Regions from separate parts of the Diaphorobacter limosus genome, predicted to be linked through region 3. Evidence: predicted binding sites of a transcription regulator. Region 3 holds the regulator's gene; each other region holds the start of a gene.
The links. The regulator FNR, encoded in region 3, switches genes on or off when oxygen is low (the NO sensors DNR and NnrR bind a similar motif). The targets are predictions, from matches to a motif close to TTGATNNNNATCAA.

Region 1 (7,633 bases), 1.1 Mb from region 3:
AAGGACGAGATCCTGGAGACCTACCTGAACACCGTGCCCTTTCTCTACAACGCCTATGGCATAGAGATGGCTGCGCGTACCTATTTCGACAAATCGGCCGACAGGCTGACGGTGCTGGAGAGTGCCACGCTGGTCGGCATGCTCAAGGGCACGGCCTACTACAACCCGGTGCTCAACCCGGAGCGCGCGCAAGAGCGGCGCAACACCGTGCTGGCGCAGATGAAGAAGCGCGGCAAGCTCGCGAGCGCCGAGTACGACAAGCTCGCCAAGCGCCCGCTGCGCATACGCTTCGAGCGCCAGAGCGAGCTGTCCGGCCTGGCCCCGCACCTGGCGCAGCAGCTGCGCCGCCAGCTCATCGACTGGGCCGATCGCAATGGCTACAGCCTGTACAGCGACGGCCTGGTGATACGCACCACCATCGACGGCCGGCTGCAGGAAATGGCAAACCAGGCCGTGCAGCGCCAGGGCCGGCAGCTGCAGGGCGTGGCCGATGTCGCCTGGGCGCCACGCGCCGCCTGGAGCGCCAGGAGCCCGCTGGTGCAGCAGCTGGTGCGCGAGTCGCCCCAGTACGACAAGGCCGTGGCGGCCGGCGCCACGCCCGAGGAGGCGCTGCAGCAACTGCTGGCCGATGGCGATTTTTTGCGCCGGCTGCGCGCCGCCAAGACGCGCGTGCAGGCCGGCTTCCTGGCGCTCGATCCGAGGAGCGGGGCGGTGCTGGCCTGGGTGGGCAGCCGCGACTTCGAGCAGGACCCGTTCGACCATGTGCAGGCCGCCCGGCGCCAGCCCGGCTCCACCTTCAAGCCCTTCGTCTACGGCGCGGCCTTCGCCAAGGGCATGCTGCCCACCGACCAGCTGATGGATCAGGCCGTGGAGATACCACTGGGCGGCAAGCAGGTCTGGCGCCCCACGGACGGGCGCACGCCGCCCAGCAACGAGCCCATGCAGCTGCGCGACGGCCTGGCGTATTCCAAGAACACCATCACCGCCCAGCTGATGCAGCAGGTGGGGCCGCAGCAGGTGGCGCAGCTGGCACGCGCCATGGGCGTGCGCGAATCCAGGCTGGAGGCCGTGCCCGCGCTGGCTCTGGGCACCAGCGCGGTCACCTTGAAGGAAATGGTGGCCGCCTACGGCACCATCGCCAGCGGCGGGCTCTACCGGGCGCCCACGGTGATCACCCGCATCGAGGACAAGAACGGCAAGCTGCTCGAAGCCTTCCAGAGCGCTGCGCCCGAGCGCGCGCTGGGCCTGGCCGCCGCACAGCAGCTGCGCGACGCGCTGCGCGGCGCCGTGGACAAGGGTACGGGCGTGGCGATACGCGCGCGCTACGGCATCACCGCCGACGTGGCCGGCAAGACCGGCACCACGCAGGACAACACCGACGGCTGGTTCATCCTGATGCACCCGCAGCTGGTGGCCGGCGCCTGGGCCGGCTTCAACGACGGGCGCATCACGCTGCGCAGCGACTACTGGGGCCAGGGCGCGCACAGCGCACTGCCCATGGTGGGCGATGTGTTCCGCCAGGCGCTGCGCGGCAAGATCATCGATGCGCGCGAGCGCTTCATCGACGAGGAGGAAAGCAGCTGGATCGCCACGGCCACGGGCACGCTGCGCAACTGGGTCTATGACCTGTTTGGCCGCCCCACAGGCCAGCAGGCCAGCCCGGCTGCCGTGCCCGCGCCCGAGGCGCCCCGCGCCCCCGTGCCTGCGGCCAGCGCCCCGCCGCAGGACGAGCGTCCCGAGATTACCGAGGCACCGCTGGTGCCGCTGCAGGAAGTGGCACCGCGCGCCCCGGCGGCCGATCCGCCGGTATGGGTGGACCAGCCCGATGCGCAGCCGGTGCAACCGTACGCGCCGCCGCCGGCAATGGATTCGGCCGCCTTGCAGCCGGCGACTTTCAATCTCGATCGCTAAAGAATGTCGTAGGAGTGCACGCCGAACTGCCCACCGCGGCGGTCGGCAAAAAAGCATTCCAGCGTGCGCTTGACGGTCCGAAAGGCGATCTCGTCCCAGGGGATTTCGTCCTCGGCAAAGAGCCGCGCCTCCAGCGTCTCGTGGCCGGGGTCGAAGCGCTCGCTGAGCACCGTCGCCAGGTAGAAGATATGCACCTGCCCCACCTGGGGCACGCTGAGCAGGGAGAACAGCGGCCCCATCGTGATCAGGGCGCCGGCCTCTTCGTCGGTCTCGCGCGCGGCGCCTTGTTCGGCCGTTTCGCCCAGCTCCATGAAGCCGGCCGGCAGCGTCCACTTGCCCCAGCGCGGCTCGATGTTGCGCTTGCACAGCAGCACGCGCTCGCCCAGCACGGGCACCGTGCCCACCACCATCAACGGGTTCTCGTAATGGATGGTGTTGCAGGCCGGGCATATGGCGCGTGCGCGCGTGTCGCCATCGTCGGGCAGGCGGTAGGTCACGGCCGCGCCGCATTCGCGGCAATGCTTGATGGGGCGGCGAAAGATCATGCTATGTTATTAAAAATTGGCTCTAGCGCTCATGTATCAAGCGCGAACAGCTATATTTAATATAGTAAACTGGGTCAGGCCACGGCCACGCGCAGCGGGCACAGGCCGTCGATGCCGCCCTCCAGCACATCGCCGCGCGCCACCGCGTTCACGCCCTCGGGCGTGCCGGTGAAGATCAGGTCGCCGGGCCGCAGCTCCCAGGCTTGTGACAGATGTTCAATGGTCTCGGCGATGTTCCAGATCAGCTGGCTGACGTTGCTGCGCTGGCGGTCTGCGCCGTTGACCTGCAACCAGATCGCGGCCTGCTGCACATTGCCGGCCTGAGCCGCAGGAGTGATGGGGCCGATGGGCGCGCTGGCGTCAAAGCCCTTGGCGATGCACCAGGGGCGGCCCTGCTTCTTGGCCTCGGCCTGCAGGTCGCGGCGCGTCATGTCCAGGCCCACGGCGTAGCCCCAGACATGCTGCAGCGCATCCTGCGCGGCGATGTTGCTGCCGCCCTGGCCTATGGCCACGACGAGTTCGATCTCGTGGTGCAGATCCTGGGTCAGCGTGGGGTAGGGCAGGTGGCCGGTCTCGCCCTGGGCCACGGGCAGTACGGCGTCGGCCGGCTTCATGAAGAAGAACGGCGGCTCGCGCCCGGTAAAGCCCATCTCCCTGGCGTGCTCGGCGTAGTTGCGGCCCACGCAGTAGATGCGGTGCACGGCAAAACGCTCGGCGCGGCCGACAACGGGTACGCTGGCCGGGGCTGCGGGGGGGATGACATAGCTCATGGAGAAACCTCTGACGCTGGTGTTGCGGGCGAAATCGTCGCAGTGTGCCATGGGCCCGCGGCGCTTATGCTGCGGGGCATGAAGCTCTACAACTACTTTCGCTCCTCGGCCTCGTTTCGCGTGCGCATTGCGTTGGAGCTCAAGGGCCTGCCCTACGACTATGTGGCGGTGAACCTGCTCAAGGGCGAACAGCTGCTGCCCGCCTACGCCAGCCAGCTGGGCGACGCGCTGGTGCCGGCGCTTGAGTTGGACGACGGCCGGCTGTTGGCGCAGTCCATGGCCATCATCGAATACCTGGACGAAACCCATCCGGCGCCCGCATTGCTGCCGGGCGACCCCATCGCCCGCGCCCATGTGCGCGCCCTGGCGCAGCTCGTGGCCTGCGAGATCCACCCCTTGAACAATCTGCGTGTGCTCAAGTACCTCAAGCGCCAGCTGCAGCTGGACGACGCCGCCAAGGATGCCTGGTACAGCCACTGGGCACGCCAGGGCCTGCAGGCCTTCGAGCGCCAGCTGCTGCTGCTCGACGCCGAGCGCAAGGCCACCGGCCAGGCTCCCTCGCGCCTGTGCTGGGGCGACCAGCCCACGCTGGCCGACTGTTGCCTGGTGCCGCAAATCTTCAATGCCCAGCGTTTCCATGTCGAACTGCATGACCTGGCGCGCACCATGGCGGCTTTCCAGGCCTGCATGGCGTTGCCGGCTTTCCAGCGCGCCCAGCCGTCGGCCTGCCCGGACCATGGGGTTTGATGCCATGACGCACCGCATTCCCCACGACTGGCTGCAACCCGACTGGCCCGCCCCGGCCCATGTGCATGCGCTGTGCACCACGCGCAATGGCGGCGTGAGCGCGCCGCCCTGGGACAGCTTCAACCTGGGCCGCTACGTAGGCGACGCGCCCGAGGCCGTGGCCGCCAACTGGGCGGCATTGCAGGCGGCTGTCAGCGCGCGCGGCCAGCCGGTGCGCCCGGTGTATCTGCGCCAGGTGCATGGCACGGCGCTGGCGGCCCTGCAGGCCGACACGCCCGACGGCGGCGATGCCGATGCCTGCGCCACACGGGTGCCGGGCGTGGCCTGCACCGTCATGGCCGCGGACTGCCTGCCCGTGCTGTTCACCAACCGCGCCGGCACGCAGGTGGCCGCTGCCCATGCCGGCTGGCGCGGGCTGGCCGCCGGTGTGCTGGAGGCAGCCGTACAGTCATTTCAGGCTGAAAGCCTTGTTGATAAAGCGCATCAAGCTACAACAAATATAGCTCATCAGGCGCCACAGGAATTGCTGGCCTGGATGGGACCCTGCATAGGCCCGCAGGCCTTCGAGGTCGGCCCCGAGGTGCGCGAGGCCTTTTGCGCCCATGACCTGCGGGCCGCTGCCTGCTTCAAGCCCCATGGCCGGGCCGGCAAGCTGCTGGCCGACCTGGCAGGCCTGGCGCGCCAGCGCCTGCGCGCCATGGGCGTGGATGCGATCCATGGCAACGACAGCAGCCCGGCCTGGTGCACGGTGGCCAACCCGTCACGGTTCTTTTCGCACCGGCGCGACAGCCCCGTCCTGGGCACCAGCGGGCGCATGGCTGCCTGCATCTGGATCAGCGGCTGATGCGGCCAGGGCCTGCTCGCGCGCGCGAATGGCGCGTTTGCGCGCGGGCGTGCCCAGGATGTAGCCCACGATGGCGATAGGCAGCAGGCCATAGAGCACAAAGGTGATGCCCGCGCCCAGCAGCGTGCCCTGGGCCGACGTTGCCTCGGCCACCGCCATCATCACGGTTACATAAAGCCAGGCTATTAACACCAAATACATGATTGACTTCAAGCAAAATAGCCCCCTATTGTGAACTGCCACGTCGCTGCCACGCGCATGCAAAACCCTGTAGCACTGCTGAGGACTCTTGTGTGGCCGGGGACTGCTCGGCAACAATGACCACCTGTGCCTGCTTCCGGGCATATTCATGGAGACCGTATGAGCAACGACGCCGCATGGGCCGAAAGTGTCCAGCAATTTCAGCAAATGCTCAGCCAGAGCTGGGGCAACATGCTGCAGGCCATGCAGCCGGGGGAGCTGAACAAGGCCATGGCCATGCCACCGAGCACGCCGGTGAACTTTGCCGGCGACAAGTTGCTGGAGCTGCAGCAGCAGTACCTGCAGGACATGCGCGCGCTGTGGGGCCAGGGCATGCTGCCGCAAATGCCCAAGACCGGCGACAGGCGCTTTGCCGGTGAGAACTGGGCACAGAACCCGCTGTCGGTGTATTCGGTCACGGCCTACCAGATGCAGGCGCGCGCCCTGATGGGCATGGTGGATGCCGTGGAGGCCGACGAAAAGACCCGCGCACGCATCCGCTTCGGCGTCGAGCAATGGCTGGCCGCGATGTCGCCCAGCAACTTCCTGGCCTTCAATGCCGACGCGCAGAAGAAGGCGATAGAAACCCACGGCGAGAGCATCGCCAAGGGCGTGGCCAACCTGCTGCACGACATGCGCCAGGGCCATATCTCCATGACCGACGAGAGCCGCTTCGAGGTCGGCCGCAACGTGGCCACGACCGAAGGCGCCGTGGTGTTCGAGAACGAGCTGTTCCAGCTCCTCGAATACAAGCCGCTCACGGCCAAGGTGTACGAGCGCCCCTTCCTCATGGTGCCGCCCTGCATCAACAAGTACTACATCCTGGATCTGCAGCCCGAGAACTCGGTCATCCGCTACGCCGTATCGCAGGGCCACCGCACCTTTGTGATCAGCTGGCGCAACCCCGATGAGTCGCTGGGCCACAAGACCTGGGACGATTACATCGAGCAGGCGGTGCTCACCGCCATCGCCAAGACGCAGGAAATCTCCGGCGTCGAAAAGATCAACGCTCTGGGCTTTTGCGTGGGCGGCACCATGCTCACCAACGCCCTGGCAGTGCTGGCCGCGCGCGGCCAGGATGTGGTGGCCAGCGCCACCTTCCTCACCACGCTGATCAACTTTGCCGACACCGGCATCCTCGACGTTTTCATCGACGAAAACTTCGTGCGCATGCGCGAGATGCAAATGGGACAGGGCGGCCTCATGAAGGGGCAGGATCTGGCCTCCACCTTCAGCTTCCTGCGCCCCAACGAGCTGGTCTGGAACTACGTCGTCGGCAACTACCTCAAGGGCGAGACGCCGCCTCCGTTCGACCTGCTGTACTGGAACAGCGACAGCACCAACCTGCCCGGGCCGTACTACGCCTGGTATCTGCGCAACTTCTACCTGGAGAACAAGCTCATCGAGCCCGGCGCCCTCACGGTGTGCGGCGAACAGCTGGATCTGCGCCAGGTCAAGCTGCCGGTCTACATCTACGGCTCGCGTGAAGACCATATCGTGCCGGCCGATGCCGCCTACGCATCCACCCAGGTGCTGCCGGGCAAGAAGCGCTTCGTCATGGGCGCCTCGGGCCATATCGCCGGCGTGATCAACCCCCCGGCCAAGAACAAGCGCAGCCACTGGGTGCGCGAGGACGGCAAGCTGCCCGCCACGCTGCAAGGCTGGCTGGCCGGGGCCGATGAGCTGCCCGGCAGCTGGTGGGATGACTGGAGCGAATGGCTCAAGGGCCATGCCGGCAAGCAGATCGCCGCCCCCAAGGATTACGGCAGGGCGCCCGAATTCAAGGCCATCGAGCCCGCACCGGGGCGTTACGTCAAGCAAAAGGCCTGATAGGATTCATCCGCCCGGCGCAAGGCGCTGCCGGGCATTACTTCAGAGAGGACTCACATGGAAGACATCGTCATCGTTTCCGCCGTACGCACCCCCGTGGGCAAGTTTGGCGGCACACTCGCCAAGACCGCGGCCACGGATCTTGGCGCCATCGTCATCAAGGAGGCCCTGGCACGCGCCAAGGTGGGGCTGGATCAGGTGGGCGAGGTCATCATGGGCCAGGTGCTGGCGGCCGGCTGCGGCCAGAACCCGGCGCGCCAGGCGCTGATGAAGGCCGGCGTCGCCAAGGAAACCCCGGCCCTGACCATCAACGCCGTCTGCGGCTCGGGCCTGAAGGCCGTCATGTTGGCGGCCCAGGCCGTGGCCACGGGCGACAGCGAAATCGTCGTCGCCGGCGGCCAGGAGAACATGAGCCTGTCGCCCCATGTGCTGAATGGCTCGCGCGACGGCCAGCGCATGGGCGACTGGAAAATGGTGGACACCATGATCGTGGACGGCCTGTGGGACGTGTACAACCAGTACCACATGGGCATCACCGCCGAGAACGTGGCCAAGGCCTACGGCATCACGCGCGAGATGCAGGATGCGCTGGCCCTGGCCAGCCAGCAAAAGGCCGCCGCGGCCCAGGACGCCGGCCGCTTTGCCGACGAAATCGTCGGCGTCTCGCTGGCGCAGAAAAAGGGCGACCCAATTCTGTTCAATGCCGACGAATACCTGAACCGCAAGACCAATGCCGAAGCCCTGGC
Region 2 (7,633 bases), 800 kb from region 3:
CCTGGGCGATGGGGTAGACCTTGATGGCCGCCACCTCCAGCACGCAGGAGGCCTCGCACTTGCCGCAGCCGGTGCAATGCTCGGAATGCACCGTGGGCAGGAACATGGTGTGCTTGGCGGTGCGTTCGTTGTGTTGCACCTCCAGCGTGATGGCCTTGTCGATCACCGGGCAGACGCGGTAGCACACGTCGCAGCGCAGGCCCAGGAAGTTCAGGCAGGTCTCGTGATCGACCAGCACCGCCAGGCCCATTTTTGCCTGGTTGATGTCGGTCAGGCCGTGATCCAGCGCCCCCGTGGGGCAGGCCTTGACGCAGGGAATGTCCTCGCACATCTCGCAGGGCTTGCTGCGCGCCACAAAGAAGGGCGTGCCCGTGGCCACCTGCTGCGCCGGCGTGGCCAGCTGCAGGATGTCGTAGGGGCAGTCGCGCACGCACAGGCCGCAGCGTATGCAGGCGGACTGAAAGTCCGTCTCGCTGCCCGCGCCCGGGGGGCGTATGGCGCCTGCCGGCAGGGCTCTGGCCTGGCGGTTGAGCAGCCCCAGGCCCAGGCCGATCACGCCCATGCCGCAGGCCATCTTCGCGGTGTCGAGCATGAATTCACGGCGCGCGGCGGCGCTGACAGGAGCGGTCATGGCGGCTAAGTGGGTGCAGCGATGGGAGTGGGCCGGGCGCATGCAGGTTGCGCGCCCGGGCTGTGGGTCAGGCCTTCACGACCTTGCAGGCGCACTTCTTGAAATCGGTCTCCTTGGAGATCGGGCAGGTGGCGTCCAGCGTCAGCTTGTTCACCAGGCGGTGCTCGTCAAAGAAGGGCATGAACACCAGGCCCTGCGGCGGCTTGTTACGCCCGCGCGTCTCGACCTTGGTGGCGACCTCGCCACGGCGCGTCATCACCTTGACGGTGTCGCCGCGCTGCAGGCCGCGCTTCTTGGCGTCCTCGGGGTGCATGTAGAGCCAGGCATCGGGCATGGCACGGTATAGCTCGGGCACGCGGCGCGTCATCGAGCCGGTGTGCCAATGCTCCAGCACGCGGCCGGAAGACAGCCACAGGTCGTACTCGGCATCCGGCATCTCGGCCGCGGGCTGGTAGGGCAGCGCAAAGATCCAGGCCTTGCCGTCGGGCTTGCCGTAGAACTTGAGCACCTCGCCCTTCTTTACATAGGGGTCGTAGCCCTCGCGGAAGCGCCACAGCGTCTCCTTGTTGTCCACCACCGGCCAGCGCAGGCCGCGTGCCTTGTGATAGACGTCAAAGTCGGCCAGGTCATGCGCATGGCCGCGGCCGAAGCCGGCGTATTCCTCGAACAGGCCCTTCTGCAGGTAGTAGCCCAGCTCCTTGGATTCGTCGTTGTCGAAACCCTTTTGCAGATCCGACAGCGGGAACCTGTTCACCTGGCCGTTGGCATACAGCACGTCGTACAGGGTCTTGCCCTTGTATTCGGGGGCCTTCTCCAGCAGCTCGGCGGGCCAGACCTCGTCGGTCTTGAAGCGCTTGGAGAACTCGACGTACTGCCACAGGTCGGACTTGGCCTGGCCGGGAGCCTTGACCTGCTGGCGCCAGAACTGCGTGCGCCGCTCGGCGTTGCCAAAGGCCCCTTCCTTCTCCACCCACATGGCCGAGGGCAGGATCAGATCCGCCGCCAGGGCCGACACCGTCGGGTAGCAGTCCGACACGACGATGAAGTTGGCCGGGTTGCGAAAGCCGGGCCAGATCTCGCCGTTGATGTTGGGCCCGGCCTGCATGTTGTTGGTGGTCGTGGTCCAGTAGAAGTTGAGCTTGCCGTCCTTCAGGGCGCGGCTTTGCGCCACGGCGTGCAGGCCCACCCAGTCGGGGATGGTGCCGGCGGGCAGCTTCCACTCTTTCTCGGAGATCTCGCGGTGCTTGGGGTTGGTGACCACCATGTCGGCGGGAAGGCGGTGCGAGAAGGTGCCCACCTCGCGCGCCGTGCCGCAGGCCGAGGGCTGGCCGGTGAGCGAGAACGGGCTGTTGCCGGGCTCGGAGATCTTGCCCACCAGCAGGTGCACGTTGTAGATCATGTTGTTGACCCAGGTGCCGCGCGTGTGCTGGTTGAAGCCCATGGTCCAGAACGAGGTCACCTTGGTCTTGGGGTCGGCATAGACCTTGGCCAGGGCCTCGAGCTTGTCCTTGGGCACACCCGAGAGCTCGTGCGCCTTGTCCAGCGTGTACTCGGCGACGAAGGCCTTGAACTCGTCGAAGCTGATGGGCGCCGAGGCGTCTGGCGAGCCCTTGGGCTTGCCGTCCGCGCCGGGATAGCCGTTGTTGCCGGCCACCTGCTCCAGCGGGTGATTCGGGCGCAGGCCGTAGCCGATGTCGGTCACGCCCTTGCGGAAGTTGACATGCTTCTTCACGAAGTCCTCGTTCACCGCGCCACTCTGGATGATGTGGTTGCAGATGTAGTTGAGGATGGCCAGGTCTGATTGCGGCTTGAAGATCAGTTCGCTGTCGGCCAGCTCGCAGGAGCGGTGCGTGAAGGTGGACAGCACATGCAGCTTGACATGCTTGGCCGTCAGGCGCCGGTCGGTGACGCGCGACCAGAGGATGGGGTGCATCTCGGCCATGTTCGCGCCCCAGAGCACGAAGGCGTCGGCGTGCTCGCAGTCGTCGTAGCAGCCCATGGGCTCGTCGATGCCGAAGGTGCGCATGAAGCCGGCCACGGCCGAGGCCATGCAGTGGCGCGCATTCGGGTCGATGTTGTTGGAGCGAAAACCCGCCTTGAACAGCTTGGAGGCGGCATAGCCCTCCCAGATGGTCCACTGGCCGGAGCCGAACATGCCGATATTGCGCGGCCCGCCCGCCTTCAGCGCGGCCTTGCACTTGTCCTCCATGATGTCGAAGGCCTGGTTCCAGCTGATGCGCGTGAACTCGCCGTTCTTGTCGAACTTGCCATCCTTCATGCGCAGCATGGGCTGGGTCAGGCGATCCTTGCCGTACATGATCTTGGAGAGGAAGTAGCCCTTGATGCAGTTCAGGCCCTTGTTCACCGGCGCGTCCGGGTCGCCCTGGGTGGCGACCACGCGCCCGTCCTTGACGCCAATCAATACGCCGCAGCCGGTGCCGCAGAAACGGCAGGCGCCCTTGTCCCAGCGAATATCGTCGGCGGCGCCGGCCGACTGCGCCAATGCCTGCGCCCCGGGAACGCTCACGCCAATGGCCGTGGCGGCAGCGGTGACCGCATGCGCCTTGATGAGATCACGACGGGTTATTTGCATTTGGCTAACTCCTGGTCAGGATGGGTTTCTGTCTGCTGGAAAATCATGGCGATATTCAGGACATCGTCCATGCGTGCGATGGCCTCATAGGTGTCCATGGCGCCGCGGTCGTTCTCCGCCTCTATGGTGACGACCAGTCTCCCGTCCTCGGCGGCGGCGTGAACCTCCACGCCGGGAATATGCGGGAGTTGCGCACGCACCATGGCATCCGTGCCCGGTCTGGCGTAAACGATGGCGCTGGAGATATTCAAGATACTGCCTTCGATCAAATGCCGTTTCGGATATTGCCAATACCCCGGAGTTAATCGAATGACAAGTATGCGGCCCCATTTGTAGAACGGGTCGCGCATGGCAGGCGATGCGCCGGGGAGTGGATGTCCGAGTAAAACGGTCGGGGATTATCGTGGGAGCCGTAAGTTCATTGTTTTTTTGACGATCTAATGGTGAACCCTTATTCGGGGTTGGCATTTGAGAAAAATCAAATCTACGATGCGAGTGGCATGAATCGCACCGCCCGTCCGGCCCTGTTGCGGTGCGGGCGGCCCTGGGCGGTCGCGATAATGCGGCTCCCTCTGCCCTTGTGAACCGCCCCCGCCCATGACCACCGCCATCCTCAGCGCCCTGCCCGAAGAGCAGGGCGGCCTCGTCCAAGCCCTGCAGGCGCCCGAATGCATCACCCATGCCGGGCGCAGCTTCTGGCGCGGCCGGCTGCTGGGCCAGCCGGTGCTGCTGGCGCTGTCGGGCATAGGCAAGGTGGCGGCGGCCACCACGGCGACGCTGCTGGCCGAGCGCTTTGGCGTGGCGCGCATCGTCTTCACCGGCGTGGCCGGCGGCTTGGGCGATGGCGTGCAGGTAGGGGATGTGGTGGTGGCGCAGGACTTTCTGCAGCACGACATGGACGCCTCGCCCATCTTCCCGCGCTGGGAGGTGCCCGGCTACGGGCTGGCGCGCATGCCTTGCGATGCGGCGCTGACCACTATGCTATTTGAAGCTGCCAACGCTTATCTGACAAGCGATAGAGCCGGATTTGATCCAAAAAATCCGGTGATTGCGCACCGCCACCCGGCACGCGCGCACCAGGGGCTGATCGTCAGCGGCGACCGCTTTGTCTCCACCTCGGCCGAATCCGCCGCGCTGCGCCAGGCGCTGGGCGCCGCCGGCCATCAGGTGCTGGCCGTGGAGATGGAGGGCGCGGCCGTGGCCCAGGTGTGCCGCGACTACGGCCTGCCGTTTGCGGCCGTGCGCACCATCTCGGACCGGGCCGACGACAGCGCGCATGTGGACTTTCCGCATTTCGTGCGCCATGTGGCCAGCCGCTATGCCGATCACATCATCCAGGGTTTACTGCAGTCACTATCAAAATAAGAGCTGTTTGCGCTTGTTGCATAAGCGCTGGCGGCCTATTTTGCTTGAAATGCGTCAGCGCAGCCGGCACCGGGCTCACGGCAGCTCGTCGGCCAGCACCAGCACCGCCGCGCGCCCGGACAGTTGCAGCCTGTCCTGGCTGTCGCGCATGGGCAGCACGCGCAGGGTCAGCGCCCGTGCGCCTGCCGGCCGGTTCAGCCGCAGGCCCATGCTCCAGTGGGCCAGCCGCCGGGGTGCCTGGGCGGCCTCGGCCAATAGCGCGTCCAGGCGCGGCGCATCGGCGGGCTGGGCCGCGGCCAGCCGGCCGGCGCGCAGGCACAGGGCATCGGCCAGGTTCAACAGCGCCTCGGCACGCGCGTTGGCAAACAGCATGCGGCCATTGGCGCTGAGCATGAACACCGCGCAAGGCAGGGCATCCAGCCCGGCGGCCAGTGTTTCGGCCTGCGGCAGGCGGCGCCAGCGCAGCAGCGCGGCCAGGGCGCGTTGCAGATAGGGCGCCAGGTGCTCCAGCAGATGGGCTGCCTGAGCCGCTTGCTCAGCCGCATGCGGGCCCGCAAAGCAGATGCTGACGCCGCCCACGTTGAATGGCGCATCCATGGGCAGCTTGATCGCGGTGATGTCGCGAATGTTCTGCGGGCGCAGGATCTCCTGATGGAAGGCCGAGCGCTGCAACGCACGCGGGTCGGTGATCTGCATCTGGTTCACCCCTTGCCCGAGGCGCACGCGCAGCATGGCGCGTGCCGTGGGGTTGTCCTGGAAGCGATCCAGAAAGCGTTGCCCGAGCACGGCGTCCAACCCCTGCGTGAGCAGCAGGCCATCTTGCGCGTGGGTGAAGCTGCAACCGGCAAACATGCTGCCCAGGCCGTGTGCGGCCTGCGTCAGGCGCTGCAGCAGCAGCGGCCAGTGGCCGGGGTCGGCCATGGTATCCATGGCTGCCAGGACGATGGCCTGCACGGCACTGTCTGCCGGTGGGCGCGGGCGCGGCGCGATCAATGGCGCAACCAGTGGTGCAATCAGTGGCGTGGGCATGTGCCCAGGCGCGTGGGCCAGGGTGGCCAGTTCGGGCGATGGCGTGGCGTCCAGCTCGGCGCGCAGGCGCACGCCGTAGGCCTGCAGCGCACGCAGGCCACGCGGGTGCTCGCCAAGCGCCGCACAGGCCTGTAGCAGGGTGCGTAGCGCGGCTTCGTCCAGCGGGTCGCGGGCCAGCACCTGCTCGGCTGCGGCGGCCTGCGCCTGCGGTGTGTGCTGCAGGCCGCCAAGCCAGCATCGCGCGGCGGCGTGCCAGCGTTCATCCAGCCAGGCGCGCTGGCGCGTCAGCCATCGCAGTGCGTCATCGCTCAGGCCAGAGTCCAGGCCGCTGAGCAGGCCGGGGCGGTAGGCCCGTACGGCGCGTTCCCAGTCTGATTCATCGCAGGCGTGCCGGAAATCATGCAGATCCGTGGCCGGGCGCCAGCGCAGCTGCCCGCCGTGCAGCTCCACTGGCGGGGCCTGTGCCAGCGTCGCACACAGCCGGTGCGCCTGCAGCAGCGCCTTGCGCAGGTTGCGGCGTGCGTCGGCGGGCTCACGCTCGGGCCACAGCCATTCGGCCAGCTGGCTGCGCGACACCGGCCCGTCGTGGCAGGCCAGCAGCGCCAGTAGCTGAAAGCGTCGCTCGGCCTGAAAGGCGACACGGTCGCCTCCATCGCCGGGCCACCAGCACACGCTGCCCAGGAGCTGCAGGCCGGGTGTGGATGCGCTGTTCATGGGGCTTTGACGCAGAGTGTGGGCCCACATCGTAGATCGGTTGCGCGCCGCAGCGCAACATCTTGCGGGCGTGCTTGCGGGGCATTGCCGGCGCTACTCGCCCTGGTCGCAGATCCAGAAGTGCCGCAGCAGCCGCTCCGCCGGGCAGCGCTCTTGCACCACTTGCTGGATCACGCCCGAGGCCAGCACCTGCGGCTGATCCCAGTTGCGGTCAAGCAGCAGCATGGCCTCGAACAGCGCCTGCGGGTCGCCATCGGCGTCGTAGCGCGCCAGCAGCAGGTCTATCAGGTCAGCCGCGGCATAGGGCTGGCCCATGGCGGCGTTCGCGCGCAGCTCTGGCAGCGGCGGCAGGGCAGCGTGTCGCAGCGGCGTGGCCATGGCCGCGGTTGCACCGCCGGCGGTGCTGGGCGGCCTCTGTAGCGGCAGCCACAGCCCGGCCACCAGGGCGCCCGCGCCGGCGGCGACCAGCAGCGGCAGCACGCGCGCCCAGCCGAAGACCGAGCGCAGCGCGCCAAGGCGTGGCGCGCGGGCGCTGGGCGTGGGCGCGGCTTGCGACACTGGCCGGGTGCCGGCTGGCGCGCCCTTGTGGTGCCAGCGCCAGCGGTGCATGGCGGCGATGCCGGTGACGCTGCTGCAGCCCCACAGGTTGATGACGGTGATGACAACAAAGAACGTGTCGTGCAGCACCAGAACCCCATAGATCACGCCGCTCAGGTGCGACAGCGCCCAGGAGCCCCAGGCCAGCAGCGAGATTGCCCGGGCCCCGTCGGTGCAGCGCCACACGGCGATGATCTGCGGCATGTAGGTGACGATGCGGATGGAGTTGCTGGCCAGGTAAAACCAGGCAATGGCCGCCAGCAGCGGCGAGTCGGCCAGGCTGGCCGGGTCGACCGGTGTCATGACCGTGCTCCCGGTGCCGGGCCAAGAACGATGAACCTGCACATGGTGGTTCTCCTGCGCTGCGTGCGCCCGCCGCTGGCATGCGCGTCGGCATGTCGGGCGGGATCACGGGCACCAGCTTAGGTCGGCAGCGTTTCGCAGGCGTTGCCCGGCAAGCGCTGGAAGTACCGGCGCGGGAGGGGTTACTTCAACCAGCCGCGCTTGCGAAAATACAGCATCGGCACCACGGCGCTGGCGATCATCAGGCAGAGGGCGTAGATGTAGCCATGCTCCCATTCCAGCTCGGGCATCAGGCGGAAGTTCATGCCGTAGACGCTGGCGATCAAGGTGGGTGGCAGCAGGGCGACGCTGGCCACCGAGAAGATCTTGATGATCTTGTTCTGGTTGATGTTCAAAAAACC
Region 3 (7,633 bases):
CATCGGCCCGGCAGAATCTCGCTGGGTGGTCGTGCGGCTGCAAATTCCCTATGGATCGGCAGCGCCTGGCTCACACACCGTGTATTTTGATGTCCGTGCCCAGGATGACAAAGGCCAGGTGGCAGAAAAATCCGTGTTCCTGGTGCCGCGCTAAGGGTTGATGTACGAGCATCCGCTGTTTTTGTATTGATTTTTTTGTATTGGGCCTCGGAAGGCCCAGGGAGTCCGCAGTCATGTCACCCAACTCATCAGCGAATTCGACGCCTGAGTCTCAGCCTTGGTGGAAGTATGGCCATGTCTGGTTGATCATTGCCGGGCCGGTGATCGTGGTAATCGCTGGCTTCATCACACTTTGGCTGGCGTTAGCACGGCCAGATCCAGTGTTGACGGAAGACTACTATCAACGGGGTCTTGACATCAACAAGACATTGCAAAACTCTCAGATGAGCATGACGCCAGCAACCAAGGGGCGCAACCACGCTGCTACCCCGGTGCAGGATCAACCACGCTGATTCTGGGGCCTAAGGGGAATCAAGGAGACAGTTGCCGTGCATGTAGTGCTAGTCTGCGAGCACAACAGCTTGGAGGTGCTTCGATGTGGATGCAACGACTGATGTGGATTGCGTGGCCTGCGTTTCTCATGGCCGGTGTCATGGAGATGGTGGTTTTTGCCTTTGTCGATCCGGAGGCGTTGCAGTGGTTTGACCAGCCTGTGAATCTGTCGCGCGAAGGCGTCTATACCGTCGCGTTTTTCTTGTTCTGGCTGGTGATTACGATATCAGGCGCTTTGACGACCCTGTTGTCGTTCTCTCCCTTCGAGTTCAACCATCGGGAGTCGTCGGAGACGGACAGGCCAGCTGATAACCCCAAGTACGTGTCATGATCCTGACAATGCGGGAGGCCTGAATCGCCCAAGTTTAGTGACAAGCCTGCTGGCTGTTGACAATTCGCTTCAAGGCTTCCGTATTCACAATGCGAACATGGCGCTGCTTGACTTCCACAATGCCCTCCTCAACGAATTTGGAGAAGGTGCGGCTCACGGTTTCAAGTTTCAGGCCCAGGTAGCTGCCAATTTCCTCGCGGGTCATGCGCAGCACCAGTTCTGACTGCGAAAAGCCGCGCGCATGCAGGCGCTGCACCAGGTTCAGCAAGAAGGCGGCCAGGCGTTCCTCGGCGCGCATGCTGCCCAGCAGCAACATCACCCCATGCTCACGGACGATTTCACGGCTCATGATCTTGTGCACATGGGTTTGCAGTGCCGTAACTTCGCGCGACAGTTCCTCGATACGCTCAAAGGGCATGACGCAAACCTCGGCGTCTTCCAGAGCCACGGCATCGCAGGTGTGGCGGTCGTTGACGATGCCATCCAGACCGATGATTTCTCCAGCCATCTGGAATCCGGTGACCTGGTCGCGCCCATCTTCGGTTGCTACGCAGGTTTTGAAGAATCCTGTGCGGATGGCAAAGAGCGAGGTAAATGCCTCCCCGTTGCGAAACAAGGTTCCGCCGCGCTTGACCTTGCGGCGAACTGCAACGATGTCATCAATGCGCTTGAGCTGCTGGTCATCCAGACCCACAGGCATGCACAGCTCGCGCAGGCTGCAATTGGAGCAGGCTACTTTGATGGTTTGCAGGTTGGAAGACATGGATACTCGGTTCCTAGTACGGACTTACAGCCGAATGTAACCGAGACTTGGGATGTCGCGATTCGTTGAGTGACTTTGATCCAAGGTCAAATTGTCGTCAACTCGGCTTCATGGGGGCTTGATCGGCGTCAAGGACACAGGGTGGACTCTACGGCACAGTGCGCACGAATTGCAAGGAACCCTTTCATGACTGTCGTTACCACCGAGCTCTTGCGTCGCTTTGACGTTCCGGGGCCGCGCTATACCTCCTACCCTACCGCCGATCGTTTCGTGGAGGCTTTTGGTGAAAAGGAGTACATCCTGGCATTGCAACAGCGCCGCGTGGGATCAGTGGCCAAGGCCATGCCGTTGTCGCTGTACATTCACATACCGTTTTGCGAATCGTTGTGCTACTACTGTGCCTGCAACAAGATCATTACCCGCCACCCCGAGCGGGCCGATGTATATCTGCGTTACCTGAGCCGGGAAATTGACCTGCACACCGCGCACTGCGGTGTCGGCCAGCATGTCAGTCAGCTGCACTTTGGTGGTGGGACGCCGACTTTTTTGTCCGATGACGGCTTGCGTGAGCTCATGGGCATGCTCAAGCGCAGTTTTGTGTTGGTGCCAGGAGGGGAGTACTCCATAGAGGTCGATCCGCGCACGGTTGATGAACAGCGGCTGGCGTTGCTGGCTGAGCTGGGCTTCAATCGGCTCAGCTTCGGGGTGCAGGACTTCGACCCAGAGGTACAGAAAGCCGTACACCGCATACAGCCAGCAGAAAAGGTGTTTGGTCTGGTTGAAAGCGCGCGCAAGCTGGGTTTCGACTCGGTGAACGTGGATCTGATCTATGGTCTGCCAAGGCAGACGCCAGAGTCATTTGACCGTACCCTGGAGCAGGTTGCGCAACTGCGACCTGATCGGATAGCGCTCTATGCCTACGCCCATTTGCCCGAGCGTTTCAAGTCGCAACGCCGCATCATCACCGCAGAACTGCCCATGGCGTCGGCCAAGGTGTCGATGCTGGCTCGCTCCATTGATGCATTCATGAACGCCGGCTATGTCTACGTGGGCATGGATCACTTTGCACTGCCCGAGGATGCGCTGGCGGTGGCCAAGCGCCAGGGGCGGTTGCACCGTAATTTCCAGGGCTATAGCACGCAGCCTGACTGTGATCTGATTGGCCTGGGCGTATCCGCCATTGGCCGCGTCGGTGCAACGTACAGCCAGAATGTGAAGACCCTGGACGAATACTACGACGCCATCGACCATGGCCACCTGCCGGTCGTGCGGGGGCTGGCATTGACCAAGGATGATCTGGTGCGCCGCGCCGTCATCATGGCTCTGATGTGTCAGGGCGAGTTGCTGTTCGAGCCCTTGGAGCAGTCCTGGCTCATCGACTTCCGCAGTTACTTTGAAGCGGAGCTGCGGCAGCTTGAAGAAATGGCCGAGCAAGGGTTGGTCAGCATCAGTCCCGAGGGCGTCAAGGTCACAACCATGGGGTGGTTCTTTGTGCGCGGTGTGGCCATGGTATTTGACAGGTATTTACAGGCAGATAGGAACCGCGCGCGCTTTTCCCGCATCATTTGAGCCATGTTATGGGCTCTGGCATCGACGGCTTTTTTCATGGGTTTGATGGGCGGGACGCATTGTCTCGTCATGTGTGCCGCACCCTGTGCGGCTTTGACGGGGAAGGGCGCGGCGCCGGCGGGTGATACCCGGGTGGTGCGGCTGGCGCCGCAGGCTGGAACTCTGCAGCGCACGGCGGGTTTTCATCTGGGGCGGCTGATGGGCTATGGGTTCGCCGGAGCCCTGGCTGCCTGGGCGATGGACCGCCTTGCATGGCTTGGCCAAAACACCGCTGCCTTGCGTCCGGCCTGGACATTGCTGCATGTGCTGATTCTGGCCTGGGGTCTGCTGATGATGCTGCAGGCGCGTCAGCCAGCGTGGCTGGAGCATGCCGGTCGTTCGGTCTGGACGAAGGTGCGTGCTCTGGTGGCACGCCCAGGGGGACTGTTCGTCACGGGCATGGCCTGGGCGCTGTTGCCTTGTGGTTTGCTCTATACCGCTCTGCTGACTGCGGCCCTGAGCGGCAGTGTGCTGCGCGGTGCGCTGTGCATGGTGCTCTTTGGTGTGGGCAGTGGGGTTTGGTTGGTGGCGGGGCCAATTCTGTGGCGCAGTTTCCGTGCCCGCGTAAATCGCGTCGCCAGTTCCTGGGGCTCAAAGCTGGCTGGCGTTGTGCTTTTCGCCATGGGCGGCACGGCATTGTGGATGGATGTTGTGCATGGGCAACCCGCTCCCTGGTGTTTGCCCTGAAAAGACAATGTGCAACAAAGTGCTTGGCGCGTAACAGGTGATAATGTTTCAGGCACATGGGCCGTGTCGACATGTGTTTGTCGTGCCCATTACAACTGAATTGACGTGAACCAGGCTGTCCTGATTGATATCGACGCTCTGCGAGTTGGGATGTTCATCCAGCTCGAGTTGGGTTGGATCAATCATCCCTTTCCGATGAGTAGTTTCAGGCTCTCATCTCCCGACCAGATCCGCGTGTTGCGTGAGATCGGGCTTCAATCCGTGCGTTACATCCCTGCCAAAAGCACGGTAACCGCCGCAAACGCCGGGCTGCGGTCTGAAGAGGCGAGGGATGAGCCTGAGAGCGATGCCATGGTCCAAGCGGAGCTGGGTGCTGCCGATCTGTTGGCGCAATTCAATGCGCGCCAGCAGCACTGCAATCTTCGGTTTCAAGAGGCCACTCGCACCTATGCCGCAGTCTCAGCCCATGTGCGCGCTGAACCGGCGCAGGCGCGCGAGCAGGCAGAAGCGCTGATCCGAACATGTGTTTCAGATCTCCTGACGCGAGGTCCCTGCGCCGTGCATTTGCTGGCCGATGGTGTCAGCCAGCGCTCGGCAGCGCATGCGGTCAACGTGATGGTGCTGGCCTTGCTGCTTGGGCAGGCCATCGGCTTGCAGGCGCAACAGTTGCATGGTTTGGCTTTGTCTGCATTGCTGCATGATCTGGGCAAGGTGAATCTGCCAGCCCATATTGGTGAGCCGGGTGCTGCCCTGAGGGCTGCCGACATGCAGCGCTACCACAGTCATGTAGGACTGTCGGTGGAGCTGGCGCAGAACATGGCTTTGCCAAGCGATGTGCTCATTGCAATTGCGCAGCATCACGAAATGGCCGATGGCAGTGGCTACCCGCTGCATCTTGTGGCGGACGACATCAGTCGCTGGGGGCAGATTCTGGCTTTGGTCAATCGTTATGACCGGCTGTGCAATCCGCTGCACGGTGATCAGGCTTTGACGCCGCATGAGGCAGTGGCAAAGCTTTTTGCCCAGCTGCGGGGAAGTTTCGATGCGTCGGTGCTGGGTGCCTTCATACGGCTGATGGGTGTGTATCCGCCGGGCTCATTGGTGCAGCTGGTGGACGGGCGTTTGGCGGTGGTGATGGTTGTGGATCCGGCGCGTCCCCTGCGCCCTTGGGTGGTGCCGCATCAACCGGACGTGCCGCGCAGCCAGGTGGCCTTGCTGAACCTGGCGCAAACGCCCGAGCTTGGCATTCTGCGCAGCCTCAAGCCGGCGCAGTTGCCACGTGCTGCCCTTGAATATCTGTTGCCACAACCGCGTATTTGCTACTTTTTTGCGCGCGCCCTGGATTCACTTGGCGAAGGGGATGCGGCATGAATATGGGCCGGCAGCCCTTTCAAGCCATTTGGGATGGCCTGGCCCTGGCTGCCTGGCTGGTTGATGCCAAGTCTTTGCAGATCCTGCAGGCCAATGAGGCCGCGTCGCTGCTGGTCGGGCGGCGCGTGGCAGATATGGAGGGCATGCCCATCCTTGAGCTTGCGGCGACGCCAGAGGATCAGATTTTCTGGGGCCAGCCCACCACCGACATTGCTGCCGGGATCCATTCACACACCTGGGTGCGCAACATGCGCAGCCAGGCGCTGGTGCCGGTGGATCGTCGCGTGCTGGCGATTCATGCAGGCGCCAATGCAGGTGCTGCACAGTGCCTGCTGTTGACCATGCAGGATCGATCGGAGCATGAGGCCTCCCGGCTTGAGCTGGAGGCCTTGCTGTCGGAGCTGCGCGCAACCCTTGATTCAGCTGTGGATGGAGTGCTGACCTGCAATCTGAACGGGCAGATGCGGGCCTTCAACCATCGCCTGGTCGAGATATGGCAGTTGCCACACGAAATGCTGTTGCAGCGCGATGATGCGGCGATATGGACGCATATCGAAAGCCTGGTGCTCGACAGTGAGGTCTATCGCGCCGGGCGTGCTGAAATTGTGCGTGAACCGATGCGGGAGAGCCACGACATCCTTCTTCTGCGCAATGGCATGACGGTGGAGCAGCGCTCCGTGCCTCAACTCGTTCAGGGGCGGCCAGCAGGGCGGGTGTATACGTTTCGCGATATCACCAGTGACATCCAGAATCAGGCCGACCTGCGCCTGGCGGCCCGGGTGTTTGAATCGAGTCTGGATGCCGTCTTCATAGCCGATCGGCGCAACGCGATCCTGCGCATCAATCCGGCTTGTGAGAGGCTTTTAAGGGCATCCGCCGACGGGGTGGTTGGTCAATCCGTCACCACGCTGTTCGCCAGGGGAAAGGGCCGGAGCGCCTTCCTGTCCGAGGTACAACAGGGGTGGCTGCAGAACGGATTCTGGGAGGGCGAGCTGCATCTGCGCCAGCGCGACGGCGGTGACTGCAGTGTGCATTTGTCCTGGGTTGTGCTGCGCGACGCTGAGGGAGGTGACGCGCAAAGCATAGGCTTCATGCGCGATCTGACGCAGCAGCATGCGGCCAAGCGGCGCATTGAGCAGTTGGCCTACCGTGATGCGTTGACCGGGTTGCCCAACGGCCTGTTGCTGAGTGAAAGGGTGACTGCGGCCATTGAGCTGTCGCGTGCCACCGGGGACAGCTTTGCCATCCTGTGTCTGGATCTGGATCGTTTCAAGATCGTCAACGATTCACTGGGGCATCCCTTTGGCGACCGCGTGCTGAAACTGGTGGCCGAACGCCTGCAGGGTTGCCTGCGCCAGGCAGACATGCTGTGCCGCCTGGGAGGCGATGAGTTCGTCATCTACCTGCATGGCGCCGATGTCGGCATTGCCGAGGGCGTGGCGCGTCGCATGCTGGATGAATTGCAGCGCCCGTTCATGCTCGATGGCATGGGGTTTTCCATCCAGTGCAGCATCGGCGTGTCGATGTTCCCGCGCGATGGCGAGTCGCTGGACGACCTGATCAAGCAGGCCGATACGGCCATGTATCAGGTCAAGGAGCGTGGGCGCGGCAATTTTGGCTTCTATCGGCCGCAGATGAATGCCAATCTGTTGTCGCGCATGAAGCTGGAGCATGCCATGCGCCAGGCGCTGGGCTTGGGGCATATGGCTGTGCACTACCAGCCTCAGGTGGACATGGCCACGGGGCGCATTGTGGGTGCGGAGGCGTTGGCAAGGTGGACGGATCCGGAGTTTGGTGTCGTGTCGCCGGGCAGCTTTATTCCGCTGGCGGAGGAGTCCGGTTTCATCGTCAGTCTGGGTGGCTGGGTGATGGAGCAGGCCATCAAGGAGGCGGCGCACTGGATGAGCTGCGGCACGCCCTTGGTGGTGTCGGTCAATGTCTCCGCGCTCGAGTTTCGGCAGCCGGGTTTTGTCGAGCGCATCACCGCCTTGCTGACCCGTTATGGCCTGCCGGCCCAGCAGTTGGAGCTGGAACTGACGGAGAGCGTGTTGCTGCACGATGCCCAGGAAATGGAGCAGGTGCTGGCAAGCCTGACGCGCCAGGGACTCAGGCTCTCCATCGATGATTTTGGCACCGGATACTCCAGCCTGGCCTACCTGAAGAAGCTGGCCATTCACCGGCTGAAAATCGATCGGACATTTATCTGTGGCCTGCCTGATGACGAGGGTGACAGCGCCATCGTCAAGGCGGTTCTAGGCATGGGCCGGGCCCTGGGTTTCAGCGTGGTGGCGGAAGGCGTGGAGACGCAGGAACAGCGCCTT
Region 4 (7,633 bases), 1.4 Mb from region 3:
CCCGCGCGACCGCCGCCGTAGCGGGCCTGCATGCGGTTCTTGAAGAACTCCTCGTAATTGAGCGGCGCCTCCTGCGGATGTTCGCGACGCATGTGCGCCAGATACTGGCCGTAGTCGGGCACACCCACCATCATGCGCGCGGCCCGTGCCAGGTAGCTGCCGCTTTCTTGCGCGGCATGCGCCAGGCTGCTGAGGGTAACCAAACCTGGCATGGCGTCAGGCTCCAGTGGCCGGCAAGGGCTGGTAAGGTGTCTCGCGCACGCTCGGTTTGTTGTGCGAACGCGCATGCAGCACGGCCTTGATGCCGAAGATCACTCCCGATACAACCACCAGCATGAAGACGGCGCATAGGGCTGCATCCAGGTAGTTGTTGAAAACGATCTGCTGCATCTGCTCGATCGTGGGCCCCTTCTCCGGCAGCGTTCCCTCGGCCTGGTGCCTGGCGACCTCGGCGCTGAACTTGCGCGCCGTGGCAACAAAACCCACGCGCGGGTCGGCTGAAAACAGCTTCATCCAGCCGGCAGTCAGCGTACAAGCCAGCAACCAGACAGTGGGCACGACAGTGACCCAGGCGTAGCGATCCTTCTTCATCCGGAACAGCACCACGGTGCCCAGCGTCAGCGCCAGCGCCGCCAGCATCTGATTGGCAATGCCAAACAACGGCCACAGCGTGTTGATGCCGCCCAGCGGATCAACCACCCCCTGGTAGAGAAAGAAGCCCCAGGCTGCGACGCACAGGCAGGTCGAGATCACGTTGGCGGGCAGTGAATCGGTGCGCCCCATCGACGGAACAAAGGTGCCCAGCAAATCCTGCAGCATGAAGCGGCCGGCACGCGTACCGGCATCCACCGCGGTCAGTATGAACAAGGCCTCGAACAGGATCGCGAAGTGGTACCAGAAGGCCATCATGCCCTCGCCGCCAAACAACTGGTGCAGGATATGCGCCATGCCCACGGCCAAGGTAGGCGCGCCGCCAGCGCGCGAAATGATGGTCGTCTCGCCCACATCCTTGGCCGTGGCCAGCAGCACTTCCGGTGTCACGGCAAAGCCCCAGGACGACACCACCTGTGCCACCTGCTCGGGTGTTGTCCCTATCAAGGCCGCCGGGCTGTTCATGGCGAAGTACACCCCCGGCTCGATGACACAGGCGGCAATCATGGCCATCGAGGCAACGGCCGACTCCATCAGCATGCCGCCATAGCCGATCAGGCGCGCCTGGGTTTCGTTCTCCAGCAGCTTCGGGGTAGTGCCCGACGAGATCAGGGCATGGAAGCCCGACACCGCGCCACAGGCAATGGTGATGAACAGGAAGGGGAACAGGCTGCCGGACCAGACCGGGCCAGTGCCATCGATATAGCGTGTCAAGGCCGGCATCTGCATTTGCGGTGCGACGATGACGATGCTGCCCGCCAGCAGCACGATGAAGCCGATCTTCAAAAAGGTCGAAAGATAGTCGCGCGGCGCCAGCAGCAGCCACACGGGCAGCATGGCGGCCACGGCGCCGTAAATGATCAGGATCCAGGTCAGGCCGACACCACTGTAGTCAAACCATGGGGCCAGGGTGGGGCTGGCCGCCACATCCTGGCCGTAGACGATGGCCAGCATCAGCAGCACAAAGCCGATCACCGAGACCTCGCCAATACGCCCGGGGCGGATGAAGCGCAGGTAGATGCCCATGAACAGGGCAATCGGCACAGTCGCCGCCACCGTGAACACACCCCAGGGCGAGTGGATCAAGGCTTTGACGACAATCATCGCCAGCACCGCCAGGATGATCACCATGATCATGAAGGCACCAAACAGCGCAATCACGCCGGCCACCGGCCCCATCTCGGTCTTGATCAGATCACCCAGCGACTTGCCATCGCGCCTGGTCGAGATGAACAGCACGACGAAGTCCTGCACGGCACCGGCAAAGACCACGCCCGCCAGAATCCACAGCATGCCAGGCAGGTAGCCCATCTGGGCCGCCAGCACCGGGCCCACCAAGGGTCCGGCCCCGGCAATGGCGGCGAAGTGGTGGCCGAACAGGACGTATTTGTCTGTCGGCACATAGTCCAGGCCATCGTTGTGGCGCCAGGCCGGCGTCATGCGGCTGGCGTCCAGCTCAAGCACCTTCTCGGCAATGAACTTGCTGTAGAAGCGATAGCCAATCAGGTAAACGCAGATGGCCGCCACGATCAGCCACACGGCGTTGATCGGCTCGCCACGCTGCAGTGCTATCACACCAAGCGCCCAGGCGCCAATGATGGCCACTGCGCCCCAGATCAAAAAGCTGCGCAGCGGACTGCCGTGCGTCGAAGGGTTGGGGGTCATTGGTGGTCTCCTCTTGAATGCCTTCGAACATGGCCTTGCACATGATCCACCGGCCTGGCCGGCAAACGCACCCGCATGCCACAGCTTTGAAACGGCGCTGATCAGGCTGGCAACCAGGGCCACCCCGCATCCGGCGTCCGTGGCGCATCTTCACGCCAGCCTCACACGGCTGCAACCGATTGCCCCTGCGACTGGCATCAGTATGCAGGCGCAATCGCCAAGTGCGCACTAGCCAACCATAATCCCCCGATTTGGGCGTTTGAGCCCGACGATGCCCGCCCTCACGGACGGCGCCAGCGGCGAGCCCCCATCTGCCGCACAATGGGCCGCATGCAGTACCACTACATCGCCAATGCCGCCGTAGCCTCCAGCGCCGGGCGCACCATTGCCGTCATCGACCCGTCCGACGGCCAGCCATATGACGAGATCCAGCGCGGCACCGTGGAAGACATCGATACCGCCGTGCGCGCCGCACAGCAGTGCTATGACGGCGTGTGGCGCAGCCTGGCCCCGGCCGAACGCGGGCGACTGTTGCAGCGCCTGTCCGCCAAGATCACCGAGAACGCCGACGAGCTCGCCGCCATCGAGCAGCGCGACTGCGGCAAACCGACCAGGCAGGCGCGCGCCGATGCCGCGGCCCTGGCGCGCTACTTCGAGTTCTATGCCGGCGCCTGCGACAAGCTGCATGGCGAGACCATCCCCTACCAGGAGGGCTTCAGCGTGCTCACCTGGCGCGAGCCGCATGGCGTGACCGGCCACATCGTGCCTTGGAACTATCCCATGCAGATCTTTGGCCGCTGCGTCGCCGCTGCCCTGGCAGCGGGCAATGTCTGCGTGGTCAAGCCCTCCGAGGATGCCTGCCTGTCGATCTTGCGCGTGGCCCAGCTGGCGGCCGAGGCGGGCTTGCCGGCTGGCGCCATCAACATCGTGACCGGCTATGGCCACGAGGTGGGCGACGCACTGGCGCGCCACCCGGGGGTGCGCCACATCAGCTTTACCGGCAGTCCCAGGATTGGCACGCTGATTCAGCAGGCGGCTGCCGAGCGCCATTGCCCGGTGACGCTGGAGCTGGGTGGCAAGAGCCCGCAGATCGTCTTTGCCGACGCCGACCTGGATGCCGCCGTTCCGGTGATCGTCAACGCCATCGTGCAGAACAGCGGTCAGACCTGCTCGGCCGGCTCGCGGCTGCTCATCGATTCGCTGATCTACGAGCCGCTGCTGGAGCGTCTGGCCCAGGCCTTCGAGTCCCTGCGCGTGGGCCCCGCGGCCATGGATCTCGATCTGGGTCCGCTGATACGCCAAAGCCAGCAGCAGCGTGTGTGGGACTTCCTGTCCGACGCGCAGGTGGCCGGCATACCCCTCGTCGCCCAGGGCACGGTGGTGGACGAGGCGCCCGACACCGGCTTCTACCAGGCCCCCACCCTGCTGCGCGACGTGCCCGCGGATCACCGCCTGGCGCAGCAGGAGGTCTTCGGCCCGGTGCTGGCCGCCATGCCCTTCCACGACGAGGACCATGCCGTGGAGCTGGCCAACGCCACGCCCTTTGGCCTGGTGGCCGGGGTGTGGACGCGTGATGGCGCACGCCAGTTGCGCATGGCGCGGCGCGTGGCCAGCGGCCAGGTGTTCATCAACAACTACGGCGCCGGCGGCGGCGTGGAGTTGCCCTTTGGCGGCGTCAAGTCCAGCGGCCACGGGCGCGAGAAAGGCTTCGAGGCGCTGTACGGCTTCACCACCCTGAAGACCGTGGCCATACGCCATGGCTGATGGCCGACTGCAGTTTCAAACCGTTCTTCATGCCCCTGTCACCCCCCTCCCCCCGCACCGCCAGACATATCCGCCGCGTCAACTACCAGGGCTTCGAACGTGACGATGGCCTGTGGGACATAGAGGGCGAACTGCACGACAGCAAGACCTACGACCTGCCCTCGCTGCGCCACCCCGGACAGCTGCGCCCCGCGGGTGATCCGATTCACCACATGTGGCTGCGCGTCACGGTGGACGGCGACCTGGTCGTGCGCGCCATCGAGTCCGCCATGGATGCCCACCCGCTGGCCGGCTGCCCCGAAGCCCAGCGCGCCCTGCAATCCATGGTGGGCGCCAGCATGGTGCGCGGCTGGCGCCAGTCCATACAGACCCACCTGGGCGGCGTGGCCGGCTGCACGCATCTGCGCGAGCTGCTGTTCAACCTGGCCACGGCCACGTTCCAGACCATCAACGCCGCATTCAAGAGCCGTGGCGACGAACCGCCACGCCACCTGGGCCAGTGCACCGGCTGGGACTACCACGGCGAGGGCGTGCGGCAGCATTACCCACGCTTCTACCAACAGCCCAAAAAACTACAAAATAAATAGCGCTTTGCGCTTGATACACAAGCGTTTCAGCCATTTTTTTACATAATTTCAGGCATGGAAGCCGGCTAGCCCAGCACATCCTGCAAAGCCACTTCGTAGAGCGCGGTGAGGCTGTCCATGACCTCCAGCAGACGTTCACTAGTGGTGGCCACGTCCTCCAGCCCGCGCGCATTCGGCTGGCGCTTGATCGCCATGTCGAAAAACACCCATTGGCCCTGGCCCAGCTCCAGCGTCGTGCGAATGGCCGGCGTGGACAAGGGCGCGCCGGCAAGCTGCGCCATGGCACGCTGGAATTCCTCAGCATCACCCGCAATCTGATCGCGCAAAGGGCGGCTGTCGAGCCCCGCGGCCACCAGACCATAGTTCTTGGCCAGGCGCTGCGACAGCATGCGCTGGCGCCCGGCCATGTTCACCAGCCTGGCCGTCGGCGCCTGCGCCAGGTGCTCCAGCGCCTGCGTGGCACTGTTGGCGTGGGTCAGCATCTGGTCGGCCTGGGCCGAGACGGCCTGCAGGCCACTCTTGCCGGCAGGCTGGGCCGTCAGCCCATCCAGGCGCTCGGCACTGCGGCGCACATCGGCCAGCAGACGCGCCACCTCGGGCGGCCAGGCCTGGCGGTCCAGCTCATCCAGGTCGGCGCGCACCTGGCGCCGCGTCTGCTCCAGCGCTTCACGGGCGCGCTCGGGCCTCACGTTCAGATGCAACTGACCGTACAGCTTGGCCGTGCGCTGCGACATCGCGCGAAAGCGCGCCGTGCGGTTGATTGCCGTGGCCAAAGCCATGCGCGCCAGGGCGGTCGATGGCAACGCCGGCATCAGCATCGCGGCAGCCAACGCGCGCAACGCGACACGGCGGCCACGATGAACCTGGGTAATGCCGAGAGAAACACAGGGTAAACAAATGTTAAGCATGGCGCCATTGTCCAAATGCCGCGCCGCCCCGCAATTGACCCACATCAACCGTGAACCAGGTCAGCGATCCATTGACCGGTATCAATCGGCGCAGCACCAGCCAAGCCCCTACTCGCCCCATGGGGCACAATTTGCCCATGGCTGAACGTGTCATTCCCCTCGTGGATCAGCGCAGCGCGGCGCTGCGGCCCGCGGTGCCCAGCGCAGCACAGGCGGCACCCGCCACCGGTCAGCTGCACGACCGCCTGAGCCGGCCGCTGCGCGACCTGCGCATCAGCGTCACGGATCGCTGCAACTTCCGCTGCGGCTACTGCATGCCCAAGGAAGTGTTCGACAAGCATTACCGTTACCTGCCGCATGGCGACCTGCTCAGCTTTGAAGAGATTACGCGGCTGGCGCGGCTGTTCATGCAGCATGGCATACACAAGATCCGCCTCACGGGCGGCGAGCCCTTGCTGCGCAAGGATCTGGAGGTGCTCGTCGCCCAGCTGGCCGGGCTGCGCACCACCGAGGGCCGGGTGCCCGACCTCACGCTGACCACCAACGGCTCGCTGCTGGCGCGCAAGGCGCGCGCGCTCAAGGCTGCCGGGCTGCAGCGCGTCACCATCAGCCTGGACAGCCTGCAAGACGAGGTGTTCCGGCGCATGAACGACGTGGACTTTCCCGTGGCCGAGGTTCTGGCCGGCATCGAGGCGGCGCAGGCCGCCGGCCTCGCCCACATCAAGGTCAACATGGTGGTCAAGCGCGGCACCAACGACCAGGAGATCCCGGCCATGGCGCGGCATTTCCGCGGCAGCGGCATCACGCTGCGCTTCATCGAATACATGGACGTGGGTGCCACCAATGGCTGGCGCATGGATCAGGTCGTACCCTCATCCGAGGTCATTGCGCGCCTGCAGTCCGAACTGCCGCTGGTGCCGCTGGCCGCCACGGCTCAGGGCGAAACCGCCAAACGCTGGGGCTGGGCTGGCGCCGACGGCCGCCACGACGCGGCTTTGGGCGAGGTGGGCGTGATCAGCAGCGTCACCCAGGCGTTCTGCGGCGACTGCAACCGCGCCCGCCTGTCCATGGAGGGGCGGATGTACCTGTGCCTGTTTGCCACCCAGGGCTGGGATCTGCGCAGCCTGCTGCGCAGCGATGCCAGCGACGCGCAGATCAGCACCGCCATCGCCCATATCTGGCAGGGCCGCGGCGACCGCTATTCAGAGCTGCGCGCCAGCCTGCCAGCGGACAGCGGCGCAGGCCAGCGCCGCATCGAGATGAGCTACATCGGCGGCTGAGCGCGGCGCATGATCGACACGCGCGATATCACGGGCCTGATCCTCGCCGGCGGGCGCGGCTCGCGCATGGGCGGAGTGGACAAAGGCCTGCAGGGCTTTCGCGGCCAGCCCCTGGCGCTGCATGTGCTACGACGACTGCAGCCCCAGGTTGGCAGCGTGATGATCAGCGCCAACCGCAACCTGGCCGCCTATGAGGCCTTTGGCGTACCGGTCTGGCCCGACGGCCTGGCCGACCATGCCGGCCCGCTGGCGGGCTTTTTGATCGGGCTGGAGCATTGCACCACCCCATGGCTGTTGACCGTGCCCTGCGACAGCCCGTGCTTTCCTGCCGACCTGGCCAGCCGCCTGGCCGCCGCAGCCACCGACCAGGGCGCCGACATCGCCATGGCAGCAGCCCCCGAACAGCAGCACGACGGCAGCACGCGGCTGCGCACCCAGCCTGTGTTTTGCCTGCTGCGCGTGAACCTGCTGCAGAGCCTGCAAGGCTTTACCGCCGATGGCGGGCGCGAGATCCACCGCTGGGCGGCCCTGCAGCCCTGCGCCATCGTGCCCTTTGACCAGGCCGGGGACGACCCGCTGGCCTTCTTCAACGCCAATACGCCGGCGCAGCTGCATGCACTCGATGGCACGCAAGCGCCATGCTGACCCGGCCTTGCCAGGCCATGGGCTTGCAGCCGCATGAAATATCAACAAAATTGGCACGTAGCGCTTTATATATAAGCACTGACAACTATAAAAATAATAGTGCCAGGTACGGTACCATGCCCCCGGGATGGCG

Region 1: P4826_RS04215 (PHA/PHB synthase family protein) is a predicted target of FNR. The motif match lies at 5,021-5,034, and genes of this name have one in related genera.
Region 2: P4826_RS14410 (chaperone NapD) is a predicted target of FNR. The motif match lies at 3,693-3,706, and genes of this name have one in related genera.
Region 4: P4826_RS05340 (type IV pili methyl-accepting chemotaxis transducer N-terminal domain-containing protein) is a predicted target of FNR. The motif match lies at 5,610-5,623, and genes of this name have one in related genera.

What each region holds. Positions count from the first base shown of each region.
Region 1 covers NZ_CP136921.1:859,410-867,042, reverse strand. Annotated here, with positions in the region: gene P4826_RS04245 (penicillin-binding protein 1A) at 1-1,911, shown strand, start outside; gene P4826_RS04240 (NUDIX hydrolase) at 1,908-2,456, opposite strand; gene P4826_RS04235 (fumarylacetoacetate hydrolase family protein) at 2,531-3,226, opposite strand; gene maiA (maleylacetoacetate isomerase) at 3,305-3,973, shown strand; gene pgeF (peptidoglycan editing factor PgeF) at 3,978-4,817, shown strand; gene P4826_RS04220 (hypothetical protein) at 4,734-5,018, opposite strand; gene P4826_RS04215 (PHA/PHB synthase family protein) at 5,178-6,887, shown strand; gene P4826_RS04210 (acetyl-CoA C-acetyltransferase) at 6,945-7,633, shown strand, end outside.
Region 2 covers NZ_CP136921.1:3,008,572-3,016,204, forward strand. Annotated here, with positions in the region: gene napG (ferredoxin-type protein NapG) at 1-631, opposite strand, end outside; gene napA (nitrate reductase catalytic subunit NapA) at 699-3,224, opposite strand; gene P4826_RS14410 (chaperone NapD) at 3,215-3,574, opposite strand; gene P4826_RS14415 (5'-methylthioadenosine/adenosylhomocysteine nucleosidase) at 3,822-4,589, shown strand; gene P4826_RS14420 (PAS domain-containing protein) at 4,665-6,332, opposite strand; gene P4826_RS14425 (hypothetical protein) at 6,426-7,232, opposite strand; gene corA (magnesium/cobalt transporter CorA) at 7,415-7,633, opposite strand, start outside.
Region 3 covers NZ_CP136921.1:3,810,961-3,818,593, forward strand. Annotated here, with positions in the region: gene ccoG (cytochrome c oxidase accessory protein CcoG) at 1-154, shown strand, start outside; gene P4826_RS18345 (FixH family protein) at 234-512, shown strand; gene P4826_RS18350 (hypothetical protein) at 596-883, shown strand; gene fnr (fumarate/nitrate reduction transcriptional regulator Fnr) at 918-1,646, opposite strand; gene hemN (oxygen-independent coproporphyrinogen III oxidase) at 1,833-3,215, shown strand; gene P4826_RS18365 (sulfite exporter TauE/SafE family protein) at 3,219-3,941, shown strand; gene P4826_RS18370 (HD-GYP domain-containing protein) at 4,047-5,312, shown strand; gene P4826_RS18375 (sensor domain-containing protein) at 5,309-7,633, shown strand, end outside.
Region 4 covers NZ_CP136921.1:1,087,269-1,094,901, forward strand. Annotated here, with positions in the region: gene P4826_RS05320 (YbdD/YjiX family protein) at 1-212, opposite strand, end outside; gene P4826_RS05325 (carbon starvation CstA family protein) at 217-2,316, opposite strand; gene P4826_RS05330 (aldehyde dehydrogenase family protein) at 2,647-4,080, shown strand; gene P4826_RS05335 (DUF2889 domain-containing protein) at 4,110-4,667, shown strand; gene P4826_RS05340 (type IV pili methyl-accepting chemotaxis transducer N-terminal domain-containing protein) at 4,733-5,485, opposite strand; gene moaA (GTP 3',8-cyclase MoaA) at 5,713-6,855, shown strand; gene mobA (molybdenum cofactor guanylyltransferase MobA) at 6,865-7,500, shown strand.